DNA from 4 places in the Shewanella sp. 125m-1 genome. Region 1 is predicted to be linked to each of the others. Evidence: predicted binding sites of a transcription regulator. Region 1 holds the regulator's gene; each other region holds the start of a gene.
The links. The regulator MetJ, encoded in region 1, represses methionine synthesis genes. The targets are predictions, from matches to a motif close to TAGACGTCTAGACGTCTA.
Positions count from the first base shown of each region.

Region 2: the regulator MetJ is predicted to act here: its motif matches at 4,986-5,003, upstream of ACVBIK_RS09395 (cystathionine beta-lyase).
Region 3: the regulator MetJ is predicted to act here: its motif matches at 3,233-3,250, upstream of metK (methionine adenosyltransferase).
Region 4: the regulator MetJ is predicted to act here: its motif matches at 4,597-4,614, upstream of metE (5-methyltetrahydropteroyltriglutamate--homocysteine S-methyltransferase).

Region 1 covers NZ_JBRILT010000048.1:12,509-20,835, forward strand. Annotated here, with positions in the region: gene ACVBIK_RS17260 (conjugal transfer protein TraF) at 1-864, shown strand, start outside; gene ACVBIK_RS17265 (sulfite exporter TauE/SafE family protein) at 874-1,605, opposite strand; gene metJ (met regulon transcriptional regulator MetJ) at 1,789-2,103, opposite strand; gene metB (cystathionine gamma-synthase) at 2,314-3,474, shown strand; gene ACVBIK_RS17280 (bifunctional aspartate kinase/homoserine dehydrogenase II) at 3,490-5,883, shown strand; gene metF (methylenetetrahydrofolate reductase) at 6,091-6,981, shown strand; gene ACVBIK_RS17290 (c-type cytochrome) at 7,300-7,875, shown strand; gene ACVBIK_RS17295 (c-type cytochrome) at 7,885-8,327, shown strand, end outside.
Region 2 covers NZ_JBRILT010000016.1:37,763-46,089, reverse strand. Annotated here, with positions in the region: gene trhO (oxygen-dependent tRNA uridine(34) hydroxylase TrhO) at 1-633, shown strand, start outside; gene yegD (molecular chaperone) at 791-2,155, shown strand; gene ACVBIK_RS09405 (CreA family protein) at 2,293-2,787, shown strand; gene ACVBIK_RS09400 (type IV pilin protein) at 3,041-3,613, opposite strand; gene ACVBIK_RS09395 (cystathionine beta-lyase) at 3,762-4,940, opposite strand; gene pdsS (proteobacterial dedicated sortase system histidine kinase) at 5,097-7,280, opposite strand; gene pdsR (proteobacterial dedicated sortase system response regulator) at 7,474-8,166, opposite strand.
Region 3 covers NZ_JBRILT010000037.1:39,815-48,141, reverse strand. Annotated here, with positions in the region: gene epd (erythrose-4-phosphate dehydrogenase) at 1-591, opposite strand, end outside; gene tkt (transketolase) at 807-2,798, opposite strand; gene metK (methionine adenosyltransferase) at 3,294-4,448, shown strand; gene ACVBIK_RS15245 (GNAT family N-acetyltransferase) at 4,781-5,239, shown strand; gene ACVBIK_RS15240 (hypothetical protein) at 5,319-5,645, opposite strand; gene ACVBIK_RS15235 (UvrD-helicase domain-containing protein) at 6,063-7,787, shown strand; gene ACVBIK_RS15230 (VC0807 family protein) at 8,225-8,327, opposite strand, start outside.
Region 4 covers NZ_JBRILT010000011.1:48,814-57,140, forward strand. Annotated here, with positions in the region: gene queG (tRNA epoxyqueuosine(34) reductase QueG) at 1-926, shown strand, start outside; gene ACVBIK_RS07405 (dodecin) at 954-1,166, opposite strand; gene ACVBIK_RS07410 (redoxin domain-containing protein) at 1,312-1,923, opposite strand; gene metE (5-methyltetrahydropteroyltriglutamate--homocysteine S-methyltransferase) at 2,239-4,509, opposite strand; gene ACVBIK_RS07420 (LysR family transcriptional regulator) at 4,687-5,589, shown strand; gene ACVBIK_RS07425 (HDOD domain-containing protein) at 5,660-6,388, opposite strand; gene ACVBIK_RS07430 (arylesterase) at 6,628-7,233, opposite strand; gene ACVBIK_RS07435 (TonB-dependent receptor domain-containing protein) at 7,337-8,327, opposite strand, start outside.

The DNA of each region.
Region 1 (8,327 bases):
GATGATTTAGTAGCTGATTTAGAGTCGTTAAAGGGCACTTCAGCCTATGCGAGTGCAGGGCTTGGTTTCAGTGTGGCCATTCCACATCAAAGAATGCCGATGGCAATCTTCTATAAGACTTATGTCAACGCCGTCGGCGTTGCTAATATCGCGCAGTCAGATATCAATACCCTCAATAATTTAGATCCTAATAATCCACCACAAATTTCTGATTTAGACTCTCAAGGGCAAGTGGTAGGCGGCGCAGTATCAGATTTAGGTATTGCATTGAGTTTTCCACTTTCTATCGTCAATATGCCGATTGCAGTGGGTATATCGCCAAAGTTTCAGCGCGTCGACACCTATAACTATATTGCCAATGCGAATAACTTTGATGCCAGTGATTTTGACGACGTTAAGTACCGTAATGATGAGACTAACTTTAACCTCGATATCGGTGTCGCCTTGCAACCATTTGAAGGGCTGACGCTAGGTCTGTCGGGGAGAAACTTGATTAGCCAGGATGTGGATACCATAGAAGTTGAAGGGCAAAAGTTTACCTACCGCGTAGAGCCCTTAGTAACCGCTGGAGTGGCTTATGACTGGAGTATTTTATCGGTAACCACAGATATCGATCTGATTGAAAATAAGAAGTTTAAAGAGCTCGATGGTACTCAATATTGGCGCTTAGGGGGGGAAGTTAGAGCCTTTGATTGGATGTCGCTACGAGTGGGTTATCGCCATGATATGAAAGACTCTACAGCTAATCTCTATTCATTGGGTTCAGGCTTTGCCTTCGGTGATTCGTTTTTCTTAGACTTCACCGGTATGTTTGGTGATGACAATGCGGTAGGAGGCGTGCTGCAAACCTCCTACCATTTCTAACGAGTAACGTTAACCCATTAACTCTATCGTTGATTTAATGGTTAGGATAAGCGCACTGCCGCCACATAAAGCCAGAGTTAACGCTCTGGTTTTTTGTTTGTCGACTCGTCCTACTAATCGCCCTGCCACGATATATCCCAAAATCACAGAGGGTAATAGCATTAAAGAGATATAAAAGTGATGCAAGGTCAGCAAGCCTGCAAATGCCAAAATGATCAAAGCAATCATCGAGCTAAAGATAAAAAAGGCCGATAGAGCGGCGCGAAATTGGCCTGCATCTTTACCTGAAAGCAAGATGGCCAGTGGCGGACCGCCAATTGCTGCAATATTGCCAAAAATACCCGATAAAATGCCTGCGATAAATAAGCTAAATCGATTCACTGGAATGCTAAATTTCATCAAGCTTAAACCAACCGCCAATGCCACAATCGCGGCTATCGCCAGACCTAAAATCGGTTGCGGCGCAATTAAAATCAACGTCGCGCCGAGTATGCCGCCAGGAATACGACCTAAGAGTGCATATTGCAGGCCATTAAACTCAAGCTGACCTCGCTCTCTAAATAGGGTCAGCAGTGCAATAGAGAATCCCATCATGATAACAGGTGCAGGTACTAGGCTCGGATCGACGATATACAGCAAGGGGCTTGCAACGACGGCTAGGCCAAAGCCGATAAGACTTTGGGTTAGTGCGCCACAAAAGATAATCAGTGAGGCAAGTAGTAATGTAATGGGTTCGATCATCTGTTTATCCAGCCAAGACGGCTTATATGGGAACGAATATAGGTTGGCCTATCAGTGACGATGGCGTGAATCGATTTACAGGCAAACTATCAGTCGGCTACACGTTTATAGTGGTATAGAAGCAGATAAGGACTGCTAAGCAGTCCTTATCTGGAGATCATGTTTGTCGATAATCAATGAAGATTATTCAAGTTCTTCCCACTCAATGCCCATTTCATCCATTAGACGTTTAACCTCAGCAGGCATGCTGTCGGGTTTATCTTTAGTTAGATCGGCATCGTTTGGCAGTGGCTGGCCTGTGTATGCATGCAGGAATGCTTCGCACAACAGTTCACTGTTTGTGGCGTGACGCAAGTTATTCACCTGGCGGCGTGTGCGTTCATCGGTAAGTACTTTAAGTACTTTCAAAGGAATGGACACAGTAATTTTTTTCACTTGTTCATTCTTTTTGCCGTGTTCAGCATATGGGCTGATATAATCGCCATTCCACTCAGTCATTGACTCACCTGTAATTTCAAAATTCGGGGCAGATTTTAACCCTTTAAATTGTGCAGTCAAATTATTGCCTCTTATTTATGATAAATGCAAATAGATTTCTATATGCATGGACGTCTAAACGTCTAAAGTGGTTGACGAGGAGGATGTGCTTAGGTACATTTAGACGTCCAGACATCTCTAATAAGAAAATCAGTAACTAAGGAGTAGTACATGACCGAGCGTAAACTTGCCACCGCGGCAGTGCGTCAAGGCATTGAGTCCGATAGCCAACATGGCGCTGTTGTACCGCCAATATACCTGTCAACTAACTACTCTTTTGATGGTCATAAAAATCCAAGAGACTTCGATTATAGCCGCTCGGGTAACCCAACTCGCTCCATTCTTGGCGATGCGATTGCCGAACTTGAAAAAGGTGCGACGGGAGTGGTGACTTGCACTGGTATGGCGGCAATCACCTTGGCGACAAATCTACTCGGGCCAGATGATTTACTTGTCGTGCCACATGACTGTTATGGCGGCAGTTACCGTTTATTTACTAACCTTGCCAAGAAAGGTCAGTTTAAGTTGCTAGTAGTGGATCAGACTGACTCACAGGCACTTAATCAGGCGATAGCGCAAAAACCTAAGATGGTATGGTTAGAAACACCGTCGAACCCCTTACTTCGCGTGGTCGATATTGAAGCTATCAGTTCGGCTAGCCATGAAGTCGGCGCGTTAGTCGTCGTCGATAACACTTTTCTGTCACCTATTTTGCAACAGCCGTTATTACTTGGCGCCGATATCGTGATCCATTCTACGACAAAATATATTAATGGTCATAGTGATGTGGTGGGCGGCGCTGTTGTGGCTAAAGATCCTGAAGTCGGAGAGTTGCTGCATTGGTGGTCAAATACATTAGGGCTAACGGGCTCAGCATTTGATAGTTATCTCACTTTGCGCGGAATTCGCACACTTGCAGTACGAATTCGCGAACATCAGGCGAATGCGCAACGAATTCTTGATACCCTAGTCAATCATAAAGCTGTATCCAAAATTTATTACCCAGGACTTAAAGATCACCCGGGGCATGAGATTGCGGCCAAGCAGCAAAAAGGTTTTGGCGCCATGTTGAGCTTTGAGCTCCAAGGTGGGGAGCCCCAGTTGGTGGAGTTCTTAAAAAATCTTAATTATTTTTCAGTTGCAGAAAGTCTTGGCGGCGTTGAAAGTTTAGTGGCCGTTCCTGCGACCATGACACATAGGGCGATGGAGCCAGAGGCTCGCGCTGAAGCTGGCGTAAAAGATACGCTTATCCGTCTTTCTGTTGGTATCGAAGATGCTGACGATCTTGTTGCCGATATTGAAGCTGCGCTTAATGCTGCAGCCGCTTGTTAATTAAAGGGGTATACGATGGCACGCTGTCACTTACATAAATTTGGTGGCTCAAGTCTAGCGGATGCAGACTGTTACCGTCGCGTTGCTCATATTTTGCTGACGCATGGCCACAGCGACGATTTAGTTGTGGTGTCAGCTGCCGGTAAAAGTACTAATTTCCTGTATAAGTTGCTCGAATTAAGTAGCACTAAACAGTTGTGGCAAGAAGAGCTGCAGACACTCATTAGCTTCCAGCAAAATTTGATTGAGCAATTGCTCTCAAATGAGCAGGCACGTTCTTTAAGAGAGCGTTTATCTACCGATAAATCTCAGCTGATCAGTCTATTGTCGATAGAGTCAATTAATGACTATCAGAGCAGCCAGGTAGTCAGCTTTGGTGAGCGTTGGTCAGCGCGCCTATTAGCTGCATTGCTGCGCGAGTCAGGGGTTGCGGCGTCGGATGTCGATGCTCGCACCTTACTGATTGCTGATGAGGGCGCAGTGCCGCAAATTCGCTTGCAAGAGTCTCGCGAGCGTGTGCATCTGATGACCGAAGCACACCCAAATGAGCGGCTAATTATTACGGGGTTTATCTGCGCTAATGAGCGTGGTGATACCTTACTGTTAGGGCGTAATGGCTCTGATTTTAGTGCCACCTTGATTGCTAGCTTAGCGGATATTGAGCGGGTCACGATTTGGACCGACGTTGAAGGGGTATTTAACGCCGATCCGAATAAGATCAACGATGCAAAGTTGCTGAGTAGTCTTTCACTTGCTGAGGCAAACCGTTTAGCCCATTTAGGCTCACCGGTACTGCATAATCGTACTTTGCAGCCACTATTTGATACCCAAGTGAGTCTGGCTGTGCGTTCAAGTTACGCCTCCCACACAGACTTTACCTTGATTGCACCTAAGAGTTCTTCGGCAAGTGCGCCAGTGGTGACAAACTTAAGTAGCGTTGCCTTGTTTAATCTTGAGCTGAAGAGCAATTTTAAACAGTTTATCGCCTTGCTTGAAGAAACAGGCTTGAGCCCACTTGCTCATTGGGAGCTTGGGCAAAACCGAATTGAGTTGACCGTAACGCTTGAAAACCAGAAGCAAGTGTTAGCTTTGCTTGATGTTAATCGTGAAGCATTAGCTGTGAGTAATATTAAGATCACCGAAGACTTAGGCCTAGTTGCGTTAGTCAGCGCCGATGCAAACCTTTACCGTCGTGGATTTGCCAGATTATTGAGCCGTAACGCCAGACCACTATTTAACGATGGCATGAGTCTCGTGACATTAGTGCCGCAAGGGCAAGTTAACCTGCTAACGCAAAAAGTTCATCGTCGCTGCGCCGGTCCACGTAAGCGCATTGGTGTGCTATTGCTAGGGGTGGGCAATATTGGTGAAGCTTGGGTCGATCTGTTTAGCAATGCCCAGGCGGCGCTTAATAAAGAGTTAGAAGCCAGTGTTGAGCTTGTTGGTTTAGTGAGCTCACGCAAGGCACTAATTAGCGATGAAGGTATTGAGCTTGATACTTGGAAACAGGTTTTTGAAGAGCATGCGACGCCTTGGCAATATAGTCACTTATTTGATGAGGTACATGAGCTGGAGTGTGATGAAGTTATTGCGCTCGATATTAGTGCCAGCGCTGATTTAACTCTGCAATATCCAGAGTTTTTTGCCCGCGGAATACATGTTGTAAGTGCTAATAAACTTGCAGGATCAGGTCCATTACCTTTTTACCGAGAGCTTAAGCAGCAACTGGATAATCGTCGCCTGTTTTGGCGTTATAACGCCAGTTGTGGTGCAGGTTTACCTGTGCAACATGCCTTAAACGATCTGCATAATAGCGGCGACAGCATAGAGGCGGTTGGTGGGATCTTCTCTGGCACACTTTGTTGGTTATTTGAAAACTTTGATGCGAAGAAACCTTTCTCGGAATTGGTTATTGAGGCGAGGGGCCTAGGGATCACTGAACCAGACCCTAGGGATGATTTATCTGGCCGTGATATGCAACGTAAACTACTGATCTTAGCCCGTGAAATAGGCTTTGAGATTGAGCTAGAAGATATCGAACTTAAGTCTTTGGTACCTGCTAACTTGGCTGAATTGCCGCTAGAGCAGTTCTTGTCGCGAATTTGCGAGTTAGATGAAGATATGCAGCAACAGTTTGAGGCTGCAGCAGAGCAAGATAAAGTTCTGAGATATGTGGCTTCTTTAGATAAGGTGGATGGCAAGCTAAAGGCTGAGGTGAGCTTACAATGGGTTGATAATAGTCACCCTTACGCTAACCTAACACCAGGCGATAACGTGTTCGTGATCCGTAGCGAGTTCTACCAAGATAACCCATTGATAATTCGTGGGCCGGGTGCGGGTCGCTTAGTCACAGCTGCTGCAGTGCAGTCAGATCTCGCTCATATTTGTAGAGATCTGCTTCAAGAATAATTTTCATCGCTCTAACGTTATAAAGGACTCATTTGAGTCCTTTTTTATTGGCTTGTTTATTGTCATTTTGTTGGTATTAAGAAAAAAACTCACTTGCCTGCTTTTTGCGCTTGACTTCACTTTCATTTTCTCTAGTATATGGACATGTAGACGTCCAAACGTCTATATCTGGAATTGCAAATTAATGCTGAAGTTGAGGAAGTAGAAATGGGTTTTCATCACGCACAACATGCAACATCATTAAACCAGAGCCTATCTGAGCTAAATGGTGACATTAACGTTTCTTTTGAATTTTTCCCGCCTTCAACTCCAGAGATGGAAAAGTTACTTTGGAACTCTATTCGTCGTTTAGAGCCATTAAACCCTAAGTTTGTTTCTGTAACTTACGGTGCCAACTCTGGCGTTCGTGATAGAACCCACGGCGTGATAGAACGTATTCAAAAAGAAACCGACTTAGTGGCTGCACCGCATTTAACGTTAGTTGACGCGAGTGACGAAGAGTTAAAAGAACTGGCTAAGCATTACTGGAACAGCGGTATTCGTGACATTGTAGCCCTTCGCGGTGACTTGCCAGAGGGAAGCGCAAAGCCAACGCGTTTTGCTAACGATCTTGTTCGCTTACTGCGCTCAGTTGCTGACTTTGATATTTCAGTTGCTGCGTACCCTGAGGTGCACCCTGATGCGAGCAATGCTCAAGCCGACTTGATCCACTTGAAAAAGAAAATTGATGCCGGAGCTAACCGTGCCATTACTCAGTTTTTCTTCGATGTAGAGTCATATTTGCGTTTTCGTGACCGCTGCGCGGCGGCAGGCATCGACGCTGAAATCGTCCCAGGCATATTACCTGTCACTAATTTCAATCAAACTAAACGCTTTGCGGCGATGACTAACGTTTCAATTCCAAGCTGGTTACACCGTCAATTTGAAGGCCTAGAAGATGATGCAACCACTCGTCAGATGGTTGGTGCTAACGTGGCGATTGATATGGTTAAAGTCTTATCTCGTGAAGGCGTTAAAGACTTCCACTTCTATACATTAAACCGTGCCGAACTCACCTACGCAATTTGCCACACGTTAGGGGTTCGTCCAGGTCAATAAACAGATAATTAATTAGAGCAATAAACTGAACCAATAGCCTAGGCTGTTGGTTTTTTTATGCTGTTTATGGATGGTATTAGAGCGTTAAGTTTTACAGCAAGCTTTCTCTGAGCTTTGTTATTCATGCATATGAAAGCTGTCTGCTCGCTATCACTTACTGGTGATAAGAGGCGGTGGCGCAGCATATTGCCGCACTCTAGAGCCTCGCTGTCATATTATTATGATATTTTTCAATCTACAGTGAGTAATCTTAGCTAAAGCTGCTACTGTTATTTATATAAAAAACAGTGAGGTATGATAATGAAAAGTGGATTAATAATGGCATCTTTACTGATGCTGAGCTCATCAACTTACGCTGCTATGCCGCCTTCGGCAGCGTTATGTGGTAGCTGCCACGGCCCGCAAGGTCAAGGCGTTGAGCCACTAGGGCCGAGGCTAGCCGGCCTTTCAGCAGACTATATTGTGAACCAAATAGTACTGTTTCAATCTGGTAAAAGACAAAATACGACTATGGCACCGATGGCGATGACAGTTCAAGGCCCAGCGATTAAAGAGGTTGCCGATTACTTTGCAGCGCAAGATGCTCCTGTAGTAACTCCGCACATTAGAGGGGAGATAGTGAGTTATACGGACACTACCGAGAGGCTCGTTTACCAAGGGGATTGGAGTCGTACTATTCCAGCTTGCGTGACTTGTCATGGGCCATCAGGTCTAGGCATTGCTGAGTTTCCACGTTTAGCTGGTCAACAGGCTTCTTACCTTAAAAGTCAGCTGTTAGCCTGGCAAAATGGTACGCGCAGTGGCGATCAGGATAACGTGATGGGCACCGTTGCTGATAAGCTCACAGCTGCCGAAATTGACGCATTAGCACAATATTTTGCCACATTGAAATAGGAGCAAACCATGAAAATAGCTCAATTAAGTTTGCTTTTACTCGCCTTTAATTTTGCTGCTCAAGCTGAAACGTTACCCGATAAGCAAGCAGAGCTTGATGCCTCAGCCAAAAAAGAGGGCCAGCAATACCTGGTTCCACGTCCTTTGACGAGTATTCCACAAGGCGCATTTGGCGACAAAGTTCGCCGAGGTTATCAGCTTTTTGTTAACTCACAACAGATGCGCGGCCAATATGTAGGTAATGAGCTTAATTGCTCAAACTGTCATATGGATGCGGGTCGTAAAGCGAACGCCGCTCCCATATGGGCAGCTTACTTTGCCTATCCTGCCTATCGTAAGAAAAACGACAAAGTGAATACCTATCAAGATCGTCTCCAAGGCTGCTTTACTTATTCTATGAATGGCAAGCCGCCAGCTTCGGGCAGCGAAGACTTAGTTGCCTTGTCTGCGTA
Region 2 (8,327 bases), on a different contig from region 1:
TGGAACCAGTTGATTTCAGATCCTGACGTCTTGCTTGTCGATACCCGCAATGATTACGAAGTTCAGATTGGCACCTTTAAAAATGCCGTCGATCCCAAAACAGAAACTTTTCGTGAATTCCCTGAGTACGTGAAGCAAAACCTCGATCCAGTAAAGCACAAGAAGGTGGCTATGTTTTGTACTGGAGGCATTCGCTGCGAAAAATCGACCGCGTACTTAAAAGAGCAGGGCTTTGATGAGGTCTATCATCTTGAAGGCGGGATCTTAAAATACCTTGAAGAGGTCAAGCAAGAAGAAAGCTTATGGCAAGGTGAGTGTTTTGTATTTGATAACCGCGTAGCGGTAAACCATAGCCTTGAAAAAGGACAATACGATCAATGTAATGCTTGTCGTATGCCTATCACTTCTGAAGAGATGGCTTTGGATAGTTTTGTTCAAGGAGTAAGCTGCTTGCATTGTATCGATAAGGTCAGTGATAAGCAGCGTCAGCGATTTATGGAGCGAGAGCGCCAAGTGCAGCTATCTAAGCAGCGCGGTGAAGCACATATTGGTAGTGATGTCAGTCAGGTGATTGAACGTCGTCGAACTCACAAAGAGCGGCTTAAAAAAGCACAAAATGAAAAGAGCGCATAGGGTTTAAAATCAAGCCTGCTAGCTTAAAGATGAGCTAAATTTACAGACATATTAACAGGCAGCCTTTGGCTGCTTTTTTTATTTATCAAAGACACTTTTTCCCTGAGCCTGAGTGTGCTATTTTGCACGGCTTTTTTACGCTTTAAAGGATAAGGGAATGTTTGTAGGTTTTGACTACGGTAGTGCTAACTGTGCGATTGGTGTTATTGAAGACGGTGATGTGCGTTTGGTACCCTTATCTGGTGACTCTAAGTATTTGAGCTCAACGCTTTACGCGATGGATAGGGAACTCATTGCTGAGGCAGTGTTAAAGCAATTACCTCAAGCAGAACAGGCTGAGTATACTCGTTTACGTTCGGCGCAATTAAGCCGCGCCGCTGCTGCCCGTCGAGAGTTGGATCTGTTGCCTAACGAACAAGCGGTGTTTGTCGGTGAGCAAGCGATCGACGCTTATTTAGATATGCCTGATGAAGGCTTTTATGTGCGTTCGCCTAAATCATTTCTTGGCGCAACAGGACTAAGAGAGAGCCAAATTGCGCTGTTTGAAGATATCGTCACCTTGATGATGATGCATATTAAAACTCAAGCGGAAAAGAATTTAGGTACGAAAGTCATTACTCATGCTGTGATTGGTCGTCCTGTAAACTTTCAGGGGATAGGTGGCGAGCAGAGTAATCAACAGGCTGAAGCGATATTATCGTTAGCGGCAAAACGCGCAGGATTTATCGACGTTGATTTTCTGTTTGAGCCACTAGCGGCAGGGATGGATTATGAAGCGTCACTTGATGAAAACTTAACCGTGCTGGTGGTTGACGTTGGTGGCGGTACGACTGATTGCTCTATGGTGAAAATGGGACCTAATCATATTGATAACCGTGACCGTAGCGCAGATTTTTTAGGTCATAGTGGCCAGCGTATTGGTGGTAATGATTTAGATATTGCGCTTTCTATGGCGTCATTTATGCCGCATTTAGGGCTTGGAAGCTTAATGGTAAATAAGCTGCCAGTGCCAAGTAAACCTTTTTGGAATGCAGTGGCAGTAAATGATATCAGTGCGCAGCGAGACTTTAGTGCTTTGGCCTCTAAAAAGCTAATCGAAGACTTGATTAAAGAGGCCCAAAACCCACAGCTTATTCAGCGTCTGCTAAAAGTTCAAAAAGACCAATTAGGTTATAAATTAGTACGCAGCGCCGAACAAAGTAAGATAGCGTTATCAAGCAGCGATAGCGTCGATACGCCACTTGAATATATTGCTAACGGATTACATGCTAGGGTGAGTGAAGCTGATTTTGAAACTGCGATAACGATACCGTTATCAAAGGTCGAAGCCTTGATGCGGGAAGCACTTGAGCAATCAGGGGTGATGCCAGACCGTATTTATGTGACTGGCGGCACCGCGAGAAGCCCGGCTATTTACCAACGCATTTCGGGCTTATTCCCTGAGATCCCAATTGTGGTAGGGGATCACTTTGGTAGTGTGACTGCAGGACTGACTCGCTGGGCACAGAGGGTATTTGCTTAACGGGCAATGAAAAATAGCGCGACTCAGCGCTATTTCGTTTACTGTTAGCGCTGACTATTGGCGTTTAGATTGACACAAATAGTATTACATCAGTCACAATGACTCATTGATTGACTCAATCGCTAAAGGAAATGGATATGAAGGGCTTAACTAAAGGGCTGTTAATTAGCTTGGGACTGTCACTGACCGTAACACTTGCTCTAAGTGGTTGTGGCGATGATGTGGGTAAGGTGAGTTTAGGTTTATTTACCACCAAAGATGTGATTATTGATGCTAGGCACGACCCTAAAATCCCTGGTGTGACGTGTCATGTTAGCCGTATTGAGGCCGATTTAAGCCTGGCGGACCCATCGGATATGAGTATTTCTTGTCGTCAAACAGGGCCGATCACCGCTGCTGAAATTGCCAGTATCGATAAGAGTAAAAACGGTGAAGTGGTGTTTAAAGAATCATTAAGCATCTTATTTAAATCGCTAAAAGTACGCCGTATTTATGATGCAAAGAACCAAACATTACTGTATTTGTCTTACTCAACCAAAGAGACCAATGGTAGCCACAAGCATGCGCTCTCAACCGTGCCACTTTATGGCACACAAGCGTGGGTCCCTGGTGGAGCAGTGATTAACAACTGATCTGCTTGCGGCTCAGTTTTGCTCTTCACTACTCACTATTGAACAATGAGGCGAAATGGGCTAGATAAGAGTGCTTGATAAGTGAGTTAAGTCAATCAGCCTTAGCACACGAAAACAGTACAAGCACACAATCCATCTACACAATTTAAGTACACAATCTAAGTGCATCATATAAGCACTATAAAGGCGGATCATATCCGCCTTTATGCTTTGAGCGAAGCAATAAATTGGCTGCTAGCTTGTAAAGCTGGGCTTAATCGTTAATAAGCGCAATAACACTACCAGCGACTGAGTCATAGAGGATTTTTATATCGGCTTGTTGGCGGCTCTTGGTATCGCCAAGGGTGCGCAGTACATAAGTGCACTGTGTTTGACCATCGGGATTGCTAGCTGCTTGATGACGATAGGCTTGAAAGTCACTGCTATTGTCTATGCTAGATAACGAAACACTGGCTGGATCTTGTTGTAGGATATTCCATAAATCAACACAGCCTTGCTCACCTTGGCCGATATTTTTTGGTTGTCCCATCGGGTTACCTTTACCAATACCAAGGGGATAACCAAAGCTGTTCATATCAAGCTCCCCTCCGGCAAAGTCAGGTAGATCGTTCAACGCACCAACTCCTGCGATAAGCTGCCATTTAGTGTGGGAGAAGGTAACTGATTGCTGCAATGCAGCGGCAACGGCCTTGACCCGAGCTATTTCAGCATCACGCTTAAAGTCTACATATTTAGCCGCAGCGATAACTGCTAATATGCCAAGCACAATAATCACGATAACAAGTTCGATGAGGGTAAAGCCTTTTAAGGCGGTGGCGCGCTGCATTAAAAAGATTCTCTAGGTTTGGTCATTTACGCTGTTAATAATAAAGCATTTAACCTAATAGCTAAAACAAAGAATCTTTTTCTGTGACAAATGCAAACAAGCCGACAACATGGCCGGCTTATTTTGCTAAAAGCTAAATAGAGTTCGCTTAGGTGTTTAATACTCGATTATAGCGTTCAAGCGCGGCCTCAAGATCGGCAATGAGATCATCGACGTTCTCTAAGCCGATATGCAATCTAATGAGTGGTTTACTGCTATCCCACTTTGTTGCAGTGCGCAGTTTATCGATGCCAAATACGCCTAAAATTAAGCTTTCAAAACCGCCCCAAGAAAAGCCCATTTTAAAGTGCTGCATATTTTCAACAAATGCGGTAACAGACCTAACATCACCTTGTTTTAATACAAACGAAAACAGTCCGTTTGAGGCGCTAAAGTCGCGTTTAAAAAACTCATGGCCCGGACATGACTCAAAAGCGGGGTGACGCAGGTGATCCACTTCTGGGCGGGTTGCAAGCCAGTTAGCCACTTTTAATGCATTTTGTTCATGCTGGGCTAAGCGAATACCTAAGGTTCTTAGGCCTCGGCTAGCAAGGTATACGTCATCTGGTGAGGTACATTGGCCCAGAAGGTAACTATTTTCTCGTAGCTGTTCCCAGTGTTTGTCGTTCGCGGTAGCAGTACCCATCATCACATCAGAATGGCCGACGATATACTTTGTCGCCGCTTGAATCGAAATATCGACCCCCATCTCAAATGGTCGCGAGTTTATTGGTGATGCCCAGGTATTATCGAGCATCACCACGATATCGTGCTGGTGGGCGATACGGCTCAGAGTGGGGACATCTTGTATTTCCATGGTGATTGAACCGGGAGATTCTAAGAACAGCACCTTAGTATTAGGCTGTATTAAGGCTTCTATGCCATCACCAATCATAGGGTCGTAATAAGTGGTTTCGATGCCGTAACCGGCAAGCAGCTTATTACATAGATCACGAGTGGGCTCATAGGCGCTATCGACCATAAGCAGGTGATCGCCCGCTTTTAAAAATGACAGCAGGCTATTGCTGATGGCGGCGCTTCCTGATGGATATAGTGCTGTGCCCACTCCGCCTTCAAGTTCTGCAATCGCCGCTTGAAACGCAAAGTGAGTAGGGCCACCACGACGGCCATAGAACATTGCGCCATTAGCCTTATTTTTTGCAGCAAAACGCATATCTTCCATAGTATCGAACACCATAGTCGATGCGCGGTAAACAGGCGGGTTTATCACCCCTTGGGTCCATTTTTTATCTCGGCCTAGACTGATTATCTGCGTTTCTTTTTTCATCGGGCGAATTCCATCAGTTTAAATATCGATATCATTTTAGCCATCTTAACATCTAAACGGCTAAAATAAAGTGTCATTATTTTCAGTATAAACTTTCAGTATAAACTTTCAGTCACTATTTTCTCTGTCGTCATAACTGGGATAGTTACAACTGCTTTAAAGACTTTCTTTGCTTATTGGTAGCTTAATCGTGATCTTAACGCCGCTGATATTCCCGGCCTTATCTTGGGTATTACTGGCGTTAATTTTACCGTCATGGAATTGGCAAATAAGTCTCGCAATATAAAGGCCTAAACCTAGATGCGGCTTATCTTGCGCTTTTTGTGCTCTCACAGACACCATAGACTCAAAAATCTGCTCGGCCATATTATCCGGTAGTGCGGGGCCTTGGTTACTGACGCTCAGCTCGGCATATTTATGCTTGAGTGTCAGCGCAACATTAATTGGGCTATCAGGATGACTAAACTCTAAGGCGTTAGCGATAAGTTTATCCATCAGCTGAGCGATATACTCCGGCACTCCTAACATCGCAATACTGTCCTGGGTAATATTGAGCTCAAATGCTTGTTGGGGATAGGTCATTTGATAGCCTTGCATACAGCCATTGATGACTTTTTCGAGCGGAAAAATAGTCGTTTCGGCATGAGATAAGCTCTCTTCTAAACGAGTGGCTTCGCTCATGTTGTTTAAGATCATATTGAGACGGTTAACGCCTTCTTGTGCCCGGTCAACATATTTGCGGCTATCAGGGCTAAGCTGTTGTAAACCAAGATGCTCAAGCGACGAGCGCACCACGGCGACAGGGGTGCGCAGTTCGTGAGATAAACGCGAAGACATATTCTCTAAATAATGAGTGTATTGGCTCAATCGGCTAACGATACTGGCAAAACTTCGTGATAGATCGCCGATCTCGTCGCGAACTTTAGAACCCTGAATCTCATTTTTTATTCGCCCTTGGCTGTCGATCGCTTGCTCAGCTTCATCGCGCAGTTTTCGAATACGGCTTGAGATGTTTGAAGCAAAGAAAAATAGCGCTAAGGTGCCCATACTCATGATGGTTAAAATCACATTAAACAGCTTCTCTAAGGCTTTGTTGCGCAGGGTTCGAATACCATGAGTGGTTTCTTCGGCAATCACTACCCCCATGACTTTATCATCAATCCAAATAGGACTAGCAGCAGCGAGCACAACCGCTTTGCTGTCGGGAGTTAAGCGCCAGGTGGAACCTTGCTCGCCGCTTAAGGCTTTAGAGATATGACTGCCTTGCAACACTGTTGAGTCTTGCAGTGAATCAATAAAGTCTTTGGCTGGCGTGGTTAAAATTTTGTAGTAAAGCGGGTGCAAGTATTTATGTTTAAACTGCGTCCAGCCGGAGTTGTCATCGTTATCGATATTAGTCCGTGACCAGACGCTGTTATCTGAACGAATATCGCCCGATTTTGCTAATACGCGGCCGTGTTTGTCGACCACCCAGATCCGCGAACTATTATGGCTCATGCCTTTAATAATACTTTCGATTTCAGGTGAGGGGACAAGTACGGTCCCCAACTTGCTTACATCATCAATTGCAGAGGTGCCAACTATGGCATCTAATACGCGGCTTTTTTTATCGTTTACGTCATAAACAGCAAAGCCCAGTTTACTGCCAACCATATTAAGCGGGATCCTAAGCTCGACATTGTAACCTTGCTTACTCTTGGTCCACTTTCCTTGAATTTTAACTTCAGGCGTTACAGGGGTAGACAGGTTGGGATTTTCTGGCAGTTCGAAGGCACTTATCCAACCATCTTGTGTGGTGGCGACAATATAGCGTCGAAATTTGCCATCCGGTGCGAGTGTGGCGATGGCGATATGATCGTTATTGTCTATGCTAAGGCTATTTTTTCCACGGTAGATCACGTGTGGATCGCGAACTTCGAAAAAGGCGTACAGGTAGCCGGCATATTTACCCACCATATGGGTAAAGCTGAGGTTTAACGGCTGGCCTTCGTCACGTTTATAAACCTGATAATCAGCCGCGTAATTAAGTGCACGATGGCGGTAGCTACTCCAATCTGACAATTTACCGTCTAGTTGAATAGGCCCTGAAAGTGGATAAGCGTATAGATCGCGCCCTTTTTCAACCTGTGTTAAAAAGCTCGCTTGGCTATCAAATAGCTTAGGTCTTTCGTGCAGTGCGGTTGCCAGTGCCTGAGTAGTGCCTTCTAAGGTTTTTTCTTGGCCGTGACGCAGATATTTCTCCATCTCCCACACGTACTGATAACCTAGCCACGGCAGGCAGAGTAAGAATAAAGACAATACTGCGACTTTACTTCGCAGCCCTATTGGCAAATTAAACATGGCGTAACAACTACCTAAATGATGGCCATCAACAATGACCTGACTATGACCTAAATGATCAGGCAATGACCTAAAACTACTTGACCATGACCAAAAATGACTCGATTGATGAACTAATTTATCAGCGGACGACATTCCACAAGCGAGGGTTCGCTTAGCATCAAGTTTCGATGCTCAATGCTAATGCTCAAGGTTAATTGTGGGAATCCCAGCGATAACCCATGCCATACACGGTATCGATACAATCAAAGTTAGGGTCCTGGGCAATAAACTTCTTTCTAATCCGTTTTACATGGGAAGTAATCGTCGAATCATCGACGAATATTTTGGCCTCTTGCATCAACTCTTGGCGCTGGCGTACATGTCCTGGGCGCTTTGCGAGCGCATGCACCATCCAAAATTCGGTTACGGTAAGCTCAATCTGTATTGAGTTCCAAAATACCTGCATGCGATTCACATCGATTGTCAGCAAACCATGTTCAACGATATGACTTTCATCGTTACTCGCATTTTTTAGATCTGAGCGTCTAAACAGCGCAGCTAATCTGGCTATTAGATGTGGGAAACTGACATCTTTACTTAAATAATCGTCGGCCCCCAGTCGCAGACCGCATACGGTATCGAAATCACTGTCACGTGCGGTCAAGAAAATAATCGGCAAGGTACTCGACATGGCTCTTAATGATTGGCATAGAGTAAAACCGCCATCGATTTCATTTTCAAGGCCAATATCGATAATGGCAAGATCGGGTAGGCGCGTGTTAAATGCCAACATAGCTTGTGGGCGGTTGGCATAAGCTTGTACACAATAACCTTGTTGCTGCAAAACCTCTTTGTAGTTTTCTCTAATTGCAGCTTCATCTTCTACTATGGCAATTCGTTTCATAACGTCTTAATGAGGGCCTTAACTGTCTAATTGATTGTGACTATACAGGAAAATATCTCTGTTTGAAGACGTGAACCGTGATTGCCATTTTGTTGCCACAATTGAACCTCAAAACGCCACTTTTACTCCCCTTAAAAGCCATTTAGGTAGGGTTTAATAGC
Region 3 (8,327 bases), on a different contig from region 1:
TAAATCGTCATGATAGGCATCGATCACTTGCTGATCATTCATTGCCGAATGGATAGTGGTAATCGCACCACTTTTAACTTCAAAATGCTTATCGAGCACGTCGATCACCGGTACGATACAGTTAGTCGTGCATGATGCATTCGACACTATGGTATGTTCGGCTTTGAGTAAATCTTGGTTAACACCATAAACAATGGTGGCGTCGACATCGCTAGATGACGGGTTACTGATTAGAACTTGCTTAGCACCCGCTTTTATATGCGCTTCACATTGCACTCTGTCATTAAGCACGCCCGTCGCTTCATAAACAATATCAATATCCAGTTCTTTCCAGGGCAGATTTTCAGGATTAGGTTCATGCAGCAATTTAATGGCGTCGTCACCAATAATCATATGCTGATTATCAAGTGACACTTGGGTGTGGAAGCGCCCGTGGGTGGTGTCGTACTGAGTTAAATGAAGCATCGCTTCAGGTTTGGCCAACTCATTAATCGCCACTATCTGAATGCGGTCACGTTTGGCAGATTCATACACTGCACGAAGAATTGAACGACCGATACGGCCATAACCATTGATAGCGACTCTGATCATGTAAGCTTTCTATTTCCTTTAACAGCTTAATTATTGATACGACAACGGCCTACCTCAATAGGTAAGCCGTTGTATCATAAATGCTTAAAGTAAAAAATACGTAAACAATTATTCTGTATCATAGAGCAAATTATTGATGCAATACACTGATTAATCTTTCGACTCGCGCCTAGGTTAACCGCCCATTGCATCATTAGCTCTGACACGTTAGCTGATTATAGTCCGTTAACGGTTGCTACAACGTTTTCAACAGTAAAGCCAAAGTACTTCAACAAGTCGCCACCAGGAGCAGACTCACCGAAGGTGCTCATGCCCACAACTGCGCCGCCAAAGCCAACATACTTGTGCCAGAAATCAACGTGAGCCGCTTCAATCGCAACACGCTTAGTCACAGAGGCTGGTAGTACAGACTCTTTATAAGCCGCATCTTGCTTATCGAACTCGTTAGTTGACGGCATAGACACAACGCGAACCTTTTGTCCTTGCTCAGTCAGTACTTTTGCAGAATCTAGTGCTAGCTGAACTTCAGAGCCTGTAGCAATCAGGATTAGGTCTGGTGTGCCAGCGCAATCACTTAGTACATAACCACCTTTAACAACGTTCGCTAACTGCTCTGCAGTACGTGTTTGCGCAGCAAGGTTTTGACGACTGAAGATTAGCGATGTTGGCGCGTTACGGCGCTCGATTGCATTCTTCCAAGAAACCGCAGTTTCAGCCGCATCACATGGACGCCATACCGTCATGTTTGGTGTCATACGTAGGTTTGCAAGCTGTTCAACTGGCTGGTGAGTTGGACCATCTTCACCTTGACCGATAGAGTCATGGGTATAAACGAAGATGTTCTGAATGCCCATCAATGCAGACATACGTACAGCATTACGTGCGTATTCCATAAACATCATGAACGTTGCGCCGTAGTTGATGAAACCACCGTGTAGAGAAGCACCGTTCATGATACCGCTCATGCCGAATTCACGTACACCGTAATAGATGTAGTTACCGGCTGGATCGTCTTGAATACCTTTAGAGCCTGACCAAAGCGTTAGGTTAGAACCGGCTAGATCTGCAGAGCCACCTAGCATTTCAGGTAGGATAGCGCCAAATGCACCAATAGCATTTTGTGATGCTTTACGGCTAGCAATGCCTTCTGCTTTATCTTGACACTCTTGAACGAAAGCTTGTGCTTTCTCTTCAAAGTCAGCAGGTAGGTCGCCAGAAATAACACGACGCTTGTATTCAGCCGCCAATTCTGGGAATGCTGCTTCATATGCTGCGAACTTATCGTTCCAGTTAGCTTCGTTAGCTTGACCCGCTTCTTTAGCATCCCAACCCGCGTAAACGTTTTCTGGGATTTCAAATGCACCGTGGTTCCAGCCAAGGAATTCACGAGCCGCTGCGATTTCAGCATCACCTAGTGGTGCGCCGTGACAGTCGTGGCTGCCAGACTTGTTTGGTGAACCAAAACCGATAGTCGTTTTACAGCAGATCATGGTTGGCTTGTCTGTAACAGACTTAGCTTCTTCGATAGCCGCACGAATAGCGTCGCTGTCGTGGCCATCTACGTTTGCAATAACATGCCAGCCGTAAGACTCAAAACGCTTAGGCGTATCGTCAGTGAACCAGCCTTCTACGTGACCATCGATAGAGATACCGTTGTCATCCCAGAACGCGACTAGCTTGCCAAGACCTAGGGTGCCGGCTAGTGAACATGCTTCATGAGAGATACCTTCCATCAAACAGCCATCACCTAGGAAGCAGTATGTGAAGTGATCAACGATGTCGTGACCAGGCTGGTTGAACTGTGCAGCCAGTGTCTTTTCAGCAATCGCCATACCTACAGCGTTGCTGATACCAGCGCCTAGTGGGCCAGTTGTCGTTTCAACACCGGGGGTGTAACCGTATTCTGGGTGTCCCGGTGTTTTAGAGTGAAGCTGACGGAAGTTTTTCAACTCTTCGATAGGTAATGCGTAACCTGTAAGGTGCAGCAAAGAGTAAATAAGCATAGAGCCGTGGCCGTTAGAAAGGATAAAGCGGTCACGATCAACCCAGTCTGGGTTGTTTGGGTTGTGCTTTAGGAAATCGTTCCATAGCACTTCAGCAATATCAGCCATCCCCATTGGTGCACCTGGGTGACCAGAATTGGCTTTTTGAACAGCATCCATGGTCAATGCGCGGATTGCGTTTGCGAGTTCTTTACGAGATGACATGCTCTCTCCTGCTTCGTTTTGAGGTATTGAGGCTTAGATTGAGAAAAGGGCCACAAATTTGTATTTGCTTTTCCCTTCCCTACAGCAAATTTTGGAGCCATATTTTCGCCTACTCGCCAGTAGGACGCAAATTTAATTCACCCAGAATGAAAAATATTGGCACTTTTAAGTGAGATGAATGAAGCTTGAGCAAATTAATGCCATCAAATAATAGCTTTTTTCTATTTCAGCGGTGAGTTTTTGGCAAAAATGGGCAAATTATTGATCATTCCTAAATCAGAACGCTGCGCATAAAACAGTAAAAATCACCTTTACTTACATAGATCTAATGTAAATCAAAAACCCTATTAAATATCCATCTAGCAAATAAAATGCGCGCGTGACTGCACAAAATTTAGTGAAAGGGGTGTCATCAACTCTGTTTTACACTAGAATAGCCGTCTAGATGTAGATACTTCTACACATTCAAATTGTTTAAAGACGAGATTTTCCATCATGGCAAAGCACTTGTTTACCTCTGAGTCGGTCTCAGAAGGTCATCCAGATAAAATCGCCGATCAGATTTCTGATGCGGTACTAGACGCAATTTTGGCGCAAGATCCAAAAGCTCGTGTAGCATGCGAAACTTATGTCAAAACTGGCATGGTTATGGTTGGCGGCGAAGTTACCACTTCAGCTTGGGTTGATATCGAAGAGATCACCCGTAAGACTGTACGTGACATTGGCTACACTCACTCAGATATGGGTTTTGATGCCGACTCTTGCGCTATCCTAAACGTAATTGGTAAGCAGTCTCCAGACATCAACCAAGGTGTTGACCGTGCTGACCCTAAAGAGCAAGGTGCTGGTGACCAAGGTTTAATGTTTGGCTATGCCAACAACGAAACCGACGTACTCATGCCTGCGCCTATTACTTATTCGCACAAGCTAGTTAAGCGTCAGTCTGAAGTACGTAAAGACAAGACACTTCCATGGTTACGTCCTGATGCGAAAAGTCAGGTTACTTTTGCTTATAACTCAGATGGCAGCATTGCTGGTATCGATGCAGTTGTTCTATCTACGCAGCACAGCGAAGATGTGACTCAAGCAGACCTCATTGAAGGTGTAATGGAAACCATCATCAAGCCAGTATTACCGGCTAAGTGGTTATCTAAAGACACTAAATACTTCATCAACCCAACTGGCCGTTTCGTTATCGGTGGTCCAGTAGGTGATTGTGGTCTAACGGGTCGTAAGATCATCGTTGACACATACGGTGGTATGGCTCGTCACGGTGGTGGTGCTTTCTCTGGTAAAGACCCATCAAAAGTTGACCGTAGTGCAGCATACGCAGCACGTTACGTTGCTAAGAACATCGTTGCAGCAGGTCTTGCAGACCGTTGTGAGCTTCAAGTGTCTTACGCTATTGGTGTTGCAGAGCCAACTTCAATCAGCATCGAAACATTTGGCACTGCTAAAGTTGGCGAAGAGCTATTGATTGACCTAGTACGTCGTCACTTCGACCTACGTCCATACGGTCTAACAGAAATGTTGAACCTAGCTCGTCCAATCTACCAAGCGACTGCAGCATACGGTCACTTTGGTCGTAACGAGTTCCCATGGGAAGCTACAGACAAAGTTGACGCTCTACGCGCTGACGCAGGTCTATAATCGTTACCGATTAGTTCGGCGTTGCTGGTTCAACGCCGATAAAAACCGCCATTTGGCGGTTTTTTTATGTCTGGAACATTTATGACGATTTACCATGGATGACTTTTTCAAAATAGTAAATCGTCGTTGTGTCTGCAATTAGCAATATTAAGTTGTGGTTTTGCATCAGAGCACACAATTACGCAAGACGCCATAAACTCATCCCTGAGGGCTTAACCACAGCATCCCTGCTGCGGATACTTGCTTCATTTGTATCACTCTGATTACTATCAATGTACAACATAATATTCCCAGCGCAGCTCTCTACAGACTAAGAATGAGGTAGTTACAAAGTGCAATTAACTTGGTTAGCGGCTGATGAGCGTATCGAGGTGAAGAAGTTTTATCGCCAGCACATGCCTTATGCACGCCTGTTGCAGAAGGAGTCTGTCTGCGTGTTAACGCAAGCTGACCCTAACCTTGATAGCTTTGACGAAATCACTTCTTCCAACATAATCGCTAGTGCGCGTATTCGGCCTATTGGTCAGTTAGCTATTTTAACTGGCATGTTAGTGCACCCAGATTTTCGTGGCCAAGGTGTTGGGCATCAGTTGATGCGAGAACTTTCACCCGTGATTAGTGACGGCAAGACGTATATTTTTGCCTTAGCGAATTTAGAAGGGTTTTATTCGCAACATGGTTTTTGCGCTGTGGCATCAGCGCCGAATGATATTGAGCAGTTGTTTCTGAAGTATCAGGGGGATGGTGAAAGGTTGGTGTTAATGGGATTAACTGGTGCTATTGAACGATAGCTTTCGTTTTATTTGAGGCCTTACGGCCTTTGAAGCAATCAAACTTCGTTTGACCTTATAGTTAGACTGCGTCTAACAACTAACTCAAGCTCCGCTTGAGAAAGGTCGTGGCGCTTCGCCCACACCAGATTTTTAAGGCATCAGGCTGCGCCTGACCAAAGTCGTGAGCTTCCAGCTCGCACACGGCCAAGAAGGGGTCTACAGCTACCCCCTCTTGGATCTCCCCTGCCGCCCCGACGAAGTTGTTGATCCTCATACTCCAATAAAAATCGCCTAACGGCTCAGATGGGACATCCATGTCCCGCTGAGCCTGAGCCATCATCCATGATGGCTCCACCGCATTTTCATCTACGTATTTCGGCAACTCCGATGGGATTAGGTGTTTTCTGTAAGTTTTGTCACTCACTTTTGCCCCATTACGCATTCGCAAGAGAAATAGATATACCGAAGAACAGCTAATAGAGCCTTATATTCTCTAATTTATTGTGCGCAGCAGCTCTGACTTACAAGTCCTAGATAAATTCGCAGTTACATTCCCACAACAGATATACCCCTTGAGAAAAAAGAGCGGAAAATGAGCATAGAATGCTCCCTCCCCGCACTACTCCGTAAGCCACCGAAATTAAAATATTTAGCGAAAGATTGAAGAGACCTCGACTTCAAGATGATCAAGTTTTCAAGTTTGATATGGCTCCAGCAAATCGACATATTATTGAGCTGCGACACCATATACTGATACCGGCTAAATTTGACTTAAATCAAATACTTATACCACTATAAAGGTATAATACTAGGTAAGTTCAGTATTACTCACTGTGGCACTATGAAAATAATTAACCCTACGGACGCCGATCTTCTTACATCAGGTGAACGTTATGCTTTAGACCAAAAATTGAAGAAATTACTAAGCAACGAAGATTGCTTTGTCTACGTTCAACCTAATATAAACAGCTTACGACCAGATTTTGTTGTTATTGGCAAAAGCTTCGGTGTACTGATTATTGAAGTGAAGGACTGGAGTGAAGAATTTATTCTTTCCTCTAATTCTAAATTAGTGTCTTGTAAAAATGGGCGTTTTAAAAACCCTATTGATCAAATTGAAACATATGAAAGTATTATTTTAAGCAAGCTTAATGGAGTGTTTGATTTTATAGATGAGGCTGGAGAGCTCAAAGTTAGTGTTAGAAAATTAGTTTTTTATACTAACTTAAACTCCGATTACTTAGAGTCGAAGCCTGAGCTTATGGGGAGCTCATCAATAATATATGATCGAAGAAAGCTAAGAACATTAACATTAGATGAGCTAGTAATCGAACGTCAAAACAATCTTAGTAATGCCGAGATACTTGCTATTCGAAGTGTTCTTTTCCCAGAAATAGTTATCCCAACAGAAACAAGGCAGTCAGATGACTTTGTTGAAGTTAAAGATGTAAAAGCACTAGATTACGAGCAAGAGGAATTTGCCAAAAAAGTTCCTAATGGACACTATATGGTGTCTGGTATTCCCGGTAGCGGAAAAACAGTGATCTTGTTATCGCGAGCGTTGCACTTGGCTCAACGTTATGAAAGCTACTCGATATTAATACTTACATATACAAAAGCTTTAGCTAATAAGCTAAAACACCAGCTTACAGTGAAAGCTAAGGATATGAATATTCCTGAAAGTGTTAAAAGCAGAATTCAGATCAAGCACTTCCATAAGCTTTGCTATGACATTATAGGATTTAACAAAAGAGTCGCAGATCAAAGCGGTGAAAAATACTACAGTGAGCTTTGGCCTCAAGAAGCAATCAATGGCTTAAAAGGTAAAAACGGAACTTATGATGCTGTATTAGTTGATGAGTACCAAGACTTTCATGTGGATTGGTTTGAATTATGTAAAACTATTTGTAAAAAAAGTGAAGATGGACAAGAAAACTTGTTCTTTGCTGGAGATCGTTTACAACGAATCTATGATATTACTTGGAGTAGTTATAAAGAAATTGGCATTAATATCCAAGGTCGAAGTAAATTACTAAAAATACCTTATCGAACAAACCAGAATCACCTAGATTTTGCATTGAAGTTTCTATCAAATGATGACGTACTAGCAAAGGATATTGGTAATTTCTACGAGATGGATAAATTAAATGGCTTTGCAAATAATGGTAATTCGATTGACTTGGTAGAGGGGAATGCAACTTCAATTTCTAGTTATGTAGAGCAGTTGGTTAACAAACTAGATATCTTGCCTCAAGATATACTAATTTTATGCCATACAAATTATGAATGCCGAGAAATGCTAAGAACTTTACCAAACAATATCGCAAGTAAATTTGATAGTGGTAAGGAGCCCCAAAAATGCAAAGGATTGATCACCACTTATCATTCATCAAAAGGTTTAGAGGCAAAATACTGTATTTTATATAAAGTTGATAAATTTGAAGTACAAAGAAACAATAGAACATTAATTTATGTTGGTATGACAAGAGCATCTGAAAAGCTAATTGTAAACTATGATCGTGATAATAACTTTGCATCTGAAATATTAGAACTCTTGGATCAATAAAAAGTGGGTGTCAGAGTAAACTTTCTAGAGTTTCTAGAGTTTCTAGAGTTTCTAGAGTTTCTAGAGTTTCTAAGCAGAATAACTATTCCCCATAGATATCAAACGAATAGTGAAACTCACAGAAAACACCTATTCCCCATCGGAGTTGCCGAAGTTATTGAAGACAATCGCGTGAGTGAGGCATGGATGCCGAGATAGCCTTAGGTGAGCCATGGATGGCGAATATGAGGCGATAGCGATTGTCGAAAATAACTGAGGATCAACAACTTCGTCGGGGCGGCTCGGGTGATGCAAGAGGGGGAAGCTGTTGTCCCCCTTTTGCCCGAGTGTGAGCTGGAAGCTCACGACTTTAGTTGTTAGACGAAGTCTAACTGAATCACGTTTATCAAGCGCAGCTTGATTGGAACTAGGGGGTGGGAAACATTCCCACATCACCATTACTGGTTTGCCAAAACCTCTTCCAATTTAAGCCCGGTCAGATCTCGAATAGTACGCCATAAATAATAAAAGGTCCCCATCATCATCAACATCGATGGCACG
Region 4 (8,327 bases), on a different contig from region 1:
TTATTGCCGCTCGCATGAACTATCTACCACCCGAAGCCGGTTTTGCGGTTAACCTTAAAGACCCTAATCTTGGCTATATCTCGCGTTATGCTGGCGGGCGTGATTATCACAAGATGATCCGTAGCCGCCTTAAAAAGCTCGGTGATAGAATCGAAGCTGAGTTGAAAGACCTAGGCATTAGCAAACCAAACTCTCGCCCTTTCGTTGATTCTGCCCCTATTTTAGAGCGCCCTCTCGCCGATAAGGCAGGCCTTGGCTGGACAGGTAAACACAGCTTATTACTCAACCAAGACGCTGGCAGCTGGTTCTTCTTGGGTGAACTATTAATCGACCTGCCTTTGCCCGTCGATATTCCTATTAGTGAAGGCTGCAACACGTGCGTAGCGTGCATTAAATCTTGCCCGACCAACGCGATTATTGAGCCTTACGTTGTTGACGGTAGTCGCTGTATCTCTTACTTAACCATTGAGCTACAAGGCGCCATTCCAGTAGAGTTTAGACAAGCTATTGGTAACCGTATTTACGGCTGCGATGATTGCCAACTCGTCTGCCCAGTAAACGCTAACGCGCCACTCACCGATGAAACCGACTTTCATACTCGTCCCTCACTTAAGCAGCCACAGCTACTTGAGCTGTTTGCGTGGAGCGAAGCTGAATTTTTAAAGCTCACTGAAGGTAGCCCTATTCGCCGGATTGGCCATGCACGTTGGCTTAGAAATATCGCCGTTGCGCTGGGTAATGCGCCCCACAGTGAAGCGATTATCGCAGCGCTTGAGGCCCGTAAACTATCGAATGAAGTCGATGATATGGTGATAGAGCATATTGATTGGGCTCTACAGCAACAAGCAGCAGATGAGCAGAACCTAAGCCGCAAAACCCAAAGGGTGATCCGCAGTGTCGAAAAAGGCCTAGCGCGGGACGCGTAGGCCTAATATCAGCTCATTAGAGAGCTGTTATGCATTTGGATCTAAGGTAAAGCCGACTTTAATTGTTACCTGCCAGTGCGCCACCAACCCCTCTTCAAGGTGGCCACGAGTTTCAACCACCTGAAACCATCTCAAATGCTTCAATGATTCATTTGCCGCGGCAATCGCATTCTTGATGGCCTCATCAGAACTAATAGGTGACGACCCGGTCAATTCAATAATTTTGTAGGTATGGCTCATAATGACTCCAGCGATGAGAAGGAAATAACTTTAGTCAGTATAGAACAACCTCTGTGATAGTCAGGACAAAGAATTCCCCCCCAACACTCGCGGTAAATATGAGAGCAATTTTCCCTCAAAAGACAGCATGCACAGTTTATTTCAATCAGTATGATGCCAGAAACATACGCCATCCGATCCCAGGAAGGCTAGTAAAGCCGGTGGTATAAGACACCACTTTGCCTTCATTGATGATAATCAGAGTCGGTGTAACATGCACCGACCAATCTTTGGCACTGCGATTATCAGCATCATTAATCACAGGAAAGTGATAATCATGGTCCTGCATATAATCATTTATCTCACTATTAGTGCCCGATGCAATGGCCACGCTCACCACTGGAAAATAAGCCGAAATAGCCTCAACAGATGGGCTTACCGAACGGCAAATAGGACACCATGTACCCCAAAAATACACCAAAACGGGCCCATCGGTACTAAGCGTCGATACGTTAATCTTCTCACCTGTGATAGCAACACCACTAATCACCGGAAAATCATTGACCTCTAAGTTTCTACTACGCCACTTATCCATGACCCAAGCTACGGCGCTCAGCATGATAAGCAAAATCAATAACTGCTTAATCCAACCACCAATACGGTGCTTCAATGTCGGCTTTTTTTCTGGCGATTGTTTTTCTGTCATTTTCTTTTCAGTCGTTTTCTTTTCGGTCGCTTTCTTTTCGGTCGCTTTCTTTTCGGCCATAGCGCTCAGCATTACCGGCATCATATTGCGGCAGTAAAATGAATATGACTCTATAAGACCGGATAAGTAAACAAATAGTTCATAACAGCACTCACTCTAGCAGCACTCGCCCCTTTAATCGCCAAGGATAACGGGCAAACAGACTAGGCAAGCACTCGAAAAAACAGAATTGATAAACACACTAGGCTGACTAGGAAAACGAATACTGCCCCCCAACAAACTATCAGCTAATGACGAGCTAAAGATGAACTAATGACGAGCTAAAGCACCATAAAACAGGTAATGCTTTAGCTCGTTTGCTTAAGTTAACTCAGCAGGCGAGCAGCGCTAGCCTAATTTGCGCCGCAATATCTTAGTCGCCTCAACAAGGTTAACCAACGCGGGCTCCACTTCATCCCAAGTGCGTGTCTTTAAGCCGCAATCAGGGTTAATCCACAGTTGTTCTACCGCAACTTTACTCGCCGCTTTTTCCATCAAACTGACAATTTCATCAACCCTTGGTGTATTGGGTGAGTGAATATCGTAAACACCCGGACCAATTTCATTTGGGTAGTTAAAGTCCTCAAATGCATTGAGTAGCTCCATTCTTGAACGCGATGTCTCAATGGTGATCACATCGGCATCCATCGCCGCGATTGCTGCGATGGTTTCATTAAATTCGCTATAGCACATATGGGTATGAATTTGCGTTTCGTTGCTAACACCTGCCGCACTCAGCTTAAAGGCATTGACCGCCCAGTTAAGGTAATGCTGCCATTCACTCTTTATAAGCGGCAAGCCTTCTCGAAATGCTGGCTCGTCGATTTGAATAATGCCAATACCGGCATTTTGTAGCTCAACCACCTCATCACGAATGGCGAGGCCGATTTGAGTCGCTATCTGCTCGCGACTGATATCTTCGCGCGCAAAAGACCAATGCAGTATGGTTACCGGCCCTGTCAGCATGCCTTTGACCGGCTTTTCTGTGAGGCTCTGAGCATATGTAGCCCACTCTACCGTCATCGCATTTGGGCGTGATACATCGCCATAAATAAGTGGTGGTTTAACACAGCGTGAGCCATAGCTTTGTACCCAACCAAACTGGGTAAAGCCGACACCATCGAGCTGTTCGCCAAAGTATTCCACCATATCGTTTCGCTCTGCTTCACCATGCACTAATACGTCGATACCTAGCTTTAACTGCCGCTCAATAGTGTCTCTGGTCACTTGGCGTAACTGATCATTATATTGCTCAAGGCTTATTTCACCTTTACGCCAGCGGCTACGCAGGCCACGAATTGCAGGCGTTTGAGGAAAACTCCCTATGGTGGTCGTTGGCAATAATGGTAAGCGGTATTTTTGTCTTTGCGCAGCTTGCCTGAGTGAAAATTCATCATCACGCAGGTAGTCTTGCTCAGTGAGAGCATCGACTCTGGCTATCACCTCTTGATTGGCCGCCTTTGCCCGTGCGCTACGTCGTTGTTGGCACTCAAGCACTATGGCTTTGGCCTCGACAGAGTTTGGATCTGTGAGTAACGTCTTCAATTGACCCAATTCAGCCAGCTTCTGCTTGGCAAAAGAGAGTTGCAGCTTAAGTTCAGGCTTAAGCTGAGTTTCTACCTCTAAATCGACCGGACTATGTAGCAAAGAGCACGAAGGCGACAGCCATAAACGCTGCTTAAGATCCCGCGCTACACTCGATAATCCCTCTGCGAGTGTATCGAGCTCTGCCGCCCACACATTGCGGCCGTTAATCACCCCTGCTGACAGTATTTGATCTTGCCTTAGGCTGATGGAAAAAGCGCTGAGCTGCTCTGGCGCTGTAACCAAGTCTAAGTGTAACCCTGCCACGTTAAGCGATGCGACAAGCTGATGGTGGTGCTCAATACTGCCGTAGTAACTGGCGAGCAAGATGTTTAGGTTACAACGCTCAAAATCACGATAGGCTTGGCTAATCGCGGCTTGCCAATCACTGTCTAGCTCTAGGGCTAAAACAGGTTCATCAAGCTGAACCCATTCGACACCCTGACTAGCAAAGCGGGCCAATATTTTATGGTACGCTTGCAGAAGTTGCGGTAATAAACTCAGCTTATCGAACGATGAACCAACAGTTTTAGACAGGTATAGAAATGACACTGGCCCCAAGATCACAGGCTTGACCTGATAGCCTAAAGCCTGAGCTTCACTCACTTCATCAAACAATTGCTCATAACCAATATCAAAGCTTTGATCGACCGTTAGCTCCGGTACGATATAGTGATAATTACTGTTAAAAAACTTGGTCATTTCAGCAGCGGCAGCGTCTTTCCCCGTTGGCGCTCGGCCTCGTCCGATACGGAATAAGGTATCAATATCGGTGGGGGTATCACTTTGATGACGCTCTGGGATCACATCCAAAGTGGCACTTAAGGTTAATACCTGATCATAGAAAGCAAAATCGCCAACAGGCAACAATCTCACCCCGGCATCAGCCTGCCAGCGCCAATGTGTTTGGCGTAGTTCTTTTGCAATTTCAACTAACTGCGACTGCTTAATTTCACCACGCCAATACTTCTCTAAAGCAAATTTTAGCTCTCGTAAACGACCAATTCGTGGAAATCCCAAACTATTTAATTGCATATTGTATACCTTTTGATGTTAAGATGAGCAAAATTCAGAGTTAACGCCCCTCTGAATTTCATATAACTAAACAGAACAATGGGCGTCTGGACGTCTAGAAGTTTATTGTGTTAGCCTTAGTATTCGCAATCGAAACGAATTCAAGCGCAACATGAGCGAATTTCATGTGAGGATAAAATGATAGAGCTTAGACATTTACGTACGTTAGTTGCCCTAAAGGAAAGCGGCAGCCTCGCTGGGGCTGCAAAAAAACGCTTCGTCACCCAGTCGGCACTGTCTCATCAGATCAAGGAATTAGAGACTCGCATTAACTCAGCTATTTTTGTGCGTAAGAGTAAGCCCCTCTCTTTCACACAAGAGGGTGCGCGATTGCTCAACCTTGCTGAAGATATTCTGCCGAAAGTGATCGAAACCGAATTTGATTTAAAGAAAGGCTTAGCTGAAGGGGATAATCATTTAGGCGTAGGTATTGAGTGCCACAGCTGCTTCCGTTGGTTAATGCCGGTAATGGAGCAATTTAGAAAACAATACCCACAGGCGGATCTCGACCTCTCTAGTCGCCACTTATTCGACTCATTAAACGCGCTTGAGTTAGGTGAGCTAGATGTCGTGCTGACATCGGATCCAGTACCTGCTCAGTCGATTGCTTATCAGCACTTGTTTGATTTTGAAGTTAGATTAGTGGTTGCCAGCGACCATCCGCTGGCGCAGCAAGAGTATGTTACACCGAAACAGTTAGAAAACTTGGCGATTTTAAGCTACCCAGTTTCACTTGAGCGCTTAGATATTTATCGCCACTTCTTAGAGCCTGCAGGCATAAAGCCTGGGCCACAGGTAAAGTGTGATTTAACCATGATGTTACTGCAGCGTATTGCCTGTAAAGATGGTATTGCGGCGCTGCCTAGTTGGTCGATTAACGAAGCTCATGGACTTAGCCTTACCAGCGTTAAGTTGGGGCCAGATGGCCTTAAACGCCCGCTGTTTGGCGCATACCGTCGTAACGGTGCCAATGCACGCTTAGCCCAACATTGGTTAGAGCTCGTCTCAAAAGAAGGGTTAGCGAAGCAGAGATTGAACTGATCAATCCGTACTATAGTGAGCACTACGCTCTGTAGCATACAAAAAAGCCTGCATATTGCAGGCTTTCTTTTTATAGCGCTTTAAGTAGCAAATTTCTTCTCGCTAATACCCGTCTCAAGACCAAACCTGGAGAGTTAGCGTTATGGGTTTGACGTAAGTTATGCGCGATTAAGAACTCATCACGTAAATCATCATCTAGCCCTAATGACTCAAAAGCTTCAAGCGTTAAGGTTTCTTGTTTATCTTCAATCACAGACTTAAGCAGGCTCAGTGGGTAATCCTGTTCAAGTTCTGAGTTTAAGTAAGCAAATGCCGTTAGTGCAATAATGTCACCAAATACGCTAAATAGTGCCAGGGTTTGCACTTCATCAGGGCTAATTTGCAAACTTTCTAGCTGATGCAGTTGATCAACGGCGTCCGCTGCAATCGCTTCGGTAAGCGCCCAATAACCATGAACCAGCTTTTTGTAAGGCTCATTCAATTCGTCTAAACGCTCTTTCAGATAGAAAGTAAACGCATAACGATAAATATTAACCTGACCTAAACGTACTAAAGCATCTTTTAATGAGCGATTCTTACTCGATTGCGGTGTGGCGTGATCTGCACTGTTGCTGCGCCAAAGCAGATGGGCAGATACGGCCGGATCGGATGACACGATATCGATAACATTACGGATATCACCGTCTGCAATAATGGCCTTTTTCAATGGGATAAGGATCCCTCTACGACCAATTACCTGCTCTTCGTTGCTGATAATTGCGCGTACTTGAGTAAATACTTGCTGCTCAAGATCTGTCATGCGAAACATTAAACCTTATTATTTTTAATCATGATGTGCACTCAATTCCGTGGCAAATTAACCCACACAATGACGTCAAAGGTCAAGCCATATAAGCGACAACCTTAACAAGTTTCAACAATTTTATTCACCTCCACTAAATAAGTAGCTGATAAAACCTGCCATCAGTAGCAAGAGCCAGGAATAGTATTAAAACCGGAGGGATTTTGGCTACGCCAATATATTAATGTAAGCCTTTGTTATATAGCCTGATAAATCGCTTTGGCAAGGTCAAAATAGCCTGCGTCATTTAAATGTATCGCATCCGATTTTTTACTCGGACTTTTCAATAAGCGACTTAACGCATCGTCGACTAAAACCAACTCATATTGCTCTGCAAGCTCCTCATAAATCGGTGACGCCGATAAAAATAGGCTCTTTTGTGGCACCGCAACCAGTAAAACTGGGATCTGTTTCGACTGGGCCATCTCTATCATGGCGGCCAAATTAGATTTAGTCGTCGTGATAGCATGGTTTCTTAAGAAGTCATTACCGCCCTCTAACAAGATTAATAGCTCTGGTGAATGCTTATCTAATAACGAAGCTAAACGTGCTGCACCACCCGTTGTTGTCTCGCCCGATACGCCCGCATTAATCACCTCAAAACCACTAAGAGAAGCAAGCTGGCTAGGGTAGTCTTGGCCCTTCGACGCGCCAACGCCATAGGTAAGGCTATCGCCAAAAGCTAATATCCGTGCATTATCTGATAAGGGCGGAATACTCGCCCCAGAGCAAGCTTGCAATAACAGCAGTGCGCAACTAACGAGCAATAGGACAATAGGGCGACGCTTAAATAATGGTTTCATCAATAACTTTTAACTTGAGGCTGTAGCCAAAAAATAACATAAAAAAAGCCAGACACAAGGTCTGACTTAAGTACGCATATCATTTTAAATATGTCACAAAAAACTAGAATGCTTGATAGCTAACACTCAAAAATAGCTCTCTACCAGGGCTAAAGTAGTTTTGAGCGGAGATAATCTCTGCGTCAAAGATGTTGTTCGCTTTTAAACGTAAGCTCCAAGCATCATCGAGCTGATAACCCACACTTAAATCAACTTTATGATAGGCATCCAAAAACGCATCATAACCAGCATAACGCTTACCTTGATAATGGTAGTTAGCCAAGAGATCAAAACGTTGCCAGCTATAGCTCAGCATATAGTTAAACTCATTCTCGCTACGGCCAACAAGCTGCTCACCTGTTTGTTTATTCTCAGCATCCAGATAGGTATAACCCAGTTGGTGCTCAAGGCTCAATAACTGGAAATTAGCAGACAGTTCGATACCGCTGATCTCAGCTTCATTGATATTCGCAGGCTTCCAGATATCCCAACCATAATCGTCTTTCTCACCCGTAGGGGCCCAAGCAATCAGATTATCGATAGTATTTTTAAATACACTGATATAAGCACGCACATCTTTAGCATTAAAATGCAGCGTTAGATCGTAACTCTCAGCGGTTTCTGAGAGCAACTCTGCGTTACCAGAACCTGGCCAGTACAGGTCGTTAAAGGTTGGCACTTTAAAGGCCGTACCCGTTGTCGCGGCCAAACTCCATTGAGCATTAAACTGATATGCGAGACTAGCGTTATATGAAACTTCGCTGTCGATATTTTCCACATCATCATAACGCACCGCAACTTCAGCCAGTATATTGCTCCACTGCTTTTGCACTAAGGCGTAGACACCTAAGATATCTCGCTCATCTTGGGCATAATCGCCCTTAACAGACTCATTTGACCAATCGACACCGCCCGTCAGGGTCAAGTCGCTTGCCGCTAGGTATTGGTTACTCCAATTGACCTGATCGCGTTTGGTTTCAAACTCAGATATTGGCACACTGATATCGTTACCACGAAAGTTCTCGTTTGAATCGCGAGACTGGCTTAAGGCTAAT